2 regions of the Blautia sp. 2227st1_G12_2227SCRN_220401 genome follow, and region 1 is predicted to be linked to the other one. Evidence: riboswitches for the same ligand, from Rfam matches in the RefSeq annotation. Region 1 holds a riboswitch; the other holds the start of a gene.
The links. Region 1 has a riboswitch for cobalamin ahead of ABCM67_RS03605 (cysteine-rich small domain-containing protein). Riboswitches for the same ligand answer to the same signal wherever they lie in the genome.
Positions count from the first base shown of each region.

Region 2: another riboswitch for cobalamin. It lies ahead of nikB (nickel ABC transporter permease); the one in region 1 lies ahead of ABCM67_RS03605 (cysteine-rich small domain-containing protein).

Region 1 is NZ_JBCLNI010000005.1:23,690-25,893, forward strand. Features, by position in the region: gene ABCM67_RS03600 (phosphatase) at 203-919, shown strand; gene ABCM67_RS03605 (cysteine-rich small domain-containing protein) at 1,026-1,313, opposite strand; cobalamin riboswitch at 1,578-1,748, opposite strand; gene ABCM67_RS03610 (C40 family peptidase) at 1,980-2,204, opposite strand, start outside.
Region 2 is NZ_JBCLNI010000001.1:197,723-199,926, reverse strand. Features, by position in the region: gene ABCM67_RS01000 (M14 family metallopeptidase) at 1-645, shown strand, start outside; cobalamin riboswitch at 930-1,119, shown strand; gene nikB (nickel ABC transporter permease) at 1,303-2,204, shown strand, end outside.

The sequences.
Region 1 (2,204 bases):
TTGTGGTTTTTATCGGTTGCGCCCTGTTGATTTTATTTGTTTTTTGTATTTTTATGTTTTTCTCTATTGACTTTGTTTTTCTGCTCTGCCATACTTGGATTTATATAGGAATTCCTTTGTTTTTCAGAAAAAATTTATGCAAAGCGGACATTCGTATTCCGCTCTGTCACATGTTCTCAAACAGTAAAAGAGGTGTATTTTTATGTATCTTTCTGATATGCATACCCACTCCATCGCCAGTGGTCACGGCACGGAATGTACCATCACAAACATGGCACGCGCAGCTGCCGAGAAAGGTCTCCGGCTTCTCGGGATCACTGATCACGGTCCCGGCACTCTGGCAGCCGGAACTTCCTCCTATTTCCGCAGCCTTACCTATTCTCCCAAAAAACATTTCGGTGTAGAATTACTCTACGGAATTGAACTGAATATCCTTGACCGCAGCGGAACGGTAGATTTAGATCAGGAATTATTATGTAAACTTGATTACGCCATTGCCAGCATGCATGCCTGGAATTACCGCTGCGGTACCAGAGCCGAAAACACAGAAGCTTTTATCAATGTAATGAAAAACCCCTGTGTAAAGATCCTCGGACATAGTGATAACACTCATTACCCGGTTAATTATGATGCGCTTGCAAGGGCTGCCAGGGAAACCGGCACGATCTTTGAGATCAACGAAGCTTCTCTTGCACCTTATGGCTATCGTGGCGACACAAGAGAAAACTGTTTCGAGATCCTTCGATGCTGCCGCAAATATGATCTGCCGCTGCTTCTTTCCAGTGACAGCCATGGCCCGGAGCATATCGGAGATTTTACCTGTGCTGCTGAGTTTGTTCATCAGGCCATGTTTCCGGAACAGCTGATCCTCAACAACCAGATTCCCAGACTCAAGGTTTTTCTCCAAACCAGAGAATGATCTTCTGTATCTTTTCCGACAGATAACAGATATTGTCCCCTCAAACAAAACAGGCCAGTTCAAACACAGGAATATATATTTCCCTGTATCTGAACTGGCCTGTTTTTTATTTTTCCCGCTGCTTCCGTACAATTTCCGCAAGCTCGCTATATTTACCTGTAACATATCCGAAATTTTCTCTTCTGTGAGGAAGCTTGCATTCGGTGCAGTCTTTGATCCCGCTTTCCGTAAAGCGGAAATTACCACCACATTTATCTCCCAGTGCATATAAAGGACAATAGCAGAACAGACAATTGAAGTTCTCCGGATCTGCCCCTTTATGGCACGGAAAATACTCACAGTTTTTGTGGCTGAAGTAAGAGTATTCTTTGCCTTCCCAGTATGGTTTCTCCATGGCTCTTTTCTCCTCTCCTGACATCCACACATAATTTTTTCCTATAAAAAAGAGGTAGCGATGCCACCCCGGGGTAGAAATATAATCCGTTCATGAGTGCGCGGAGGGAACGAATGTATCCGGAGTAGTATCGCCTGCCATTTAATCATGTATAATTCATATGAACAGGCGCATTCCATAAAAAAATGCCTACTCTCGTAAAAAAGTAGACAACGTCCCAGGGGTGCGGAGTCCCTGAAATGGTTGTTACACTTTACACGGAAGTTTAACCTCGCCATAACAAGCAGGTTTCCTGGCTCCGGGATCATGGCTCCTCTCTCCTTCTCATACATACGTACAATGGACTATGAGATTCGCTCCTCCGTTACAGTGACCGGATCGCTCAGGTTTCACACCTGATTCCCTTTTCTGTGGACTTCTGATAATCAATATATAACTGTCAGCTATCCTCAGCACTTGCTATGTTCAATATGGAATTATACTGACATTATAATAACATCCTGTTAATTATATGTCAATACTGTTTTCAATATTTATACATTTTTGAGCATATTTTATTGCTGTTCAATCCGTTCCATGGGTTTTCAATATTTTTTCCGACGTCAAAAACAGCCCGACAAACTACTGTCGGGCTGCTGTATTTTTATTTTCTGTTGTACGTTCTTATTATACAAGACGTCTTACAGATACAATTGTTCTGTATGTAGCATCATTGCTGATCTTGATCCCGTCCTGAGAGTTCGATGCATGAACGATCTGGCCATTACCCATGTAAATAGCCACGTGTCCGCCATAGCAGATCAGATCTCCCGGCTGTGCATCTGCGTAGGATACTTCTGTACCTGCATTCTGCTGCTCATAGGAGGTTCTCGGAAGGCTGACTCCGAAGTT
Region 2 (2,204 bases), on a different contig from region 1:
CCCGGAGATCCTGAGGGAACAGCTGCAGATCGTATTGCCTATGCTATAGTGACAAAGCTTTTTTCCATAGCAGATTATTATATCGACCTGCATAGCGGAGATGGGTTCGAACAGCTTCATCCCTATGTTTATTATGTAGGGGTTGTAGATGAAAAGACAGCAGAGAAATCATTACATATGGCACGGCATATCGGCGTAAAATATGTGGTCCGTTCCACAACCGCCACAGGTGGCGCCTACAATTATGCTTCTTCTCTTGGAATTCCAAGTATTCTCATCGAAAGAGGCGGACACAGCTACTGGACCTGGGAGGAAGTAGAACAGGATAAAAGAGACGTCCGTCACCTTGTTTTTCATCTCCAGGGAAAGAAATGTCATGGTCTGAAGCATTACCGTCAGATGCTTCTTGAAAATGTAGTCTATGAATATGCGCCGTATACCGGATGCTGGTATCCATCCAAGAAGCCTGGAGAGTACTTCTTTAAGGGAGAAGAATTGGGTGAACTGAGAGATTACTATGGAAATTTACTTTACACATCTATTGCAACTGAAAACGGAGTCGTACTTTATCAGACAGCCAGTCTGAACATTATTGAAGACGGACCAATGATCGCATATGCAGCGATCACGGAGACTCTGACCTGATAGTAAACAACCTTTTCAGAACGCTTCTGTCTGAAATCATATTGAAACAGTAAGAAAACCGGGTTTTACCATTTGCTATTCTATTTGTAAAAATAGCGAGGTAAAATCCGTGTTTTTTTAGCAGATCAGATAAATCCAATTGTCAAATCCCCCATGGGGGATATATACAATTCAAGCATCTTTAACAAAATTTATGAGTTTTCTAAAAATATAACATTTTTCCATAGACATAAACTATAGTTTTATCATATAATGTTTCAGTAATTTGACAGCATTTGCTGATTTTCACATCAGCCGTTGTAAGTTCTGAGAGGATTAATAGGGAAACCGGTGTAAATCCGGTACGATCCCGTCACTGTAAGGGGAAATCCTCAGACAAAGTACCACTGGTCGAGTGCGTGAGAAATAGACCGGGAAGGTGTCTGAGGGTAAGGATCCTAAGTCAGGAGACCTGCTTGCAATTGTTTTAAAATGATTCTTACGGAAGATAGGAAGCATATTTATTTTGTGTGCCCGTATTTCGTCACGGGCTTTTTTCGTGCAAATTTTCTAAAATTCCATGCATATTCTGCATATTAAGAATCCAATAGTTTCTTTTATCTAACTAAATTAAAACGGCAATGTTAAAATCGCATCAAATGAGGAAAGGAGTAAAACGTGACAAAGAAACAAGTAGGAAAAAGATTTCTCCAGATCATCATTGTATTATTTGGAATCAGCTTTTTCACATTTGGACTGACCTACCTGTCACCTGGTGATCCTGCGGAGATCATGCTGACAGAGTGTGGTAATCTTCCTACACCAGAGCTTCTGGAACAGACAAGACATGAGCTTGGCCTTGATCAGCCCTTTCTCGTGCAGTATGGTTCCTGGCTGAAGGGTGTTGTTACAGGAGATATGGGACAGTCCTATTCTTTCAAAATGCCGGTAACAGATAAACTGGTATCCTGTTTCTGGCCGACGCTGAGGATGTCGTTGCTGGCACTTCTGATGATGGTCATTATTTCCATACCGCTTGGAATCCTGGCCGCTGTATATCAGAACAAATTCCCGGATTATTTTGTGAGAGGAATTACCTTTGTGGGAGTATCTGTTCCAAGCTTCTGGCTGGGCCTGATCCTTCTCAGCATCTTTGGTGTTCAGCTTCGCTGGATCAATGTTGCAGGAGGCAGTACGGATTTTAAATCCATGATCCTCCCGGCGCTGACTCTTGCACTTGCCATGTCTGCAAAATATACCAGACAGGTAAGAAGTGCAGTGCTGGAGGAACTTCATCAGGATTATGTCACAGGTGCAAGAATGCGTGGAATCAAGGAAAGCGTCATTCTCTGGAAACACGTCCTTCCTAATGTTATGCTTCCGCTGGTAACGCTGTTGGGACTTTCCCTTGGAAGTCTTCTGGGAGGTACTGCAGTTGTAGAGATCATTTACAACTGGCCCGGAATGGGAAATATGGCAGTAAAAGCAATTTCCTGTCGTGACTATCCTCTTGTACAGGGCTATGTACTCTGGATCGCGATCCTGTACATGTGCATCAACCTGCTTGTGGATCTGTCCTA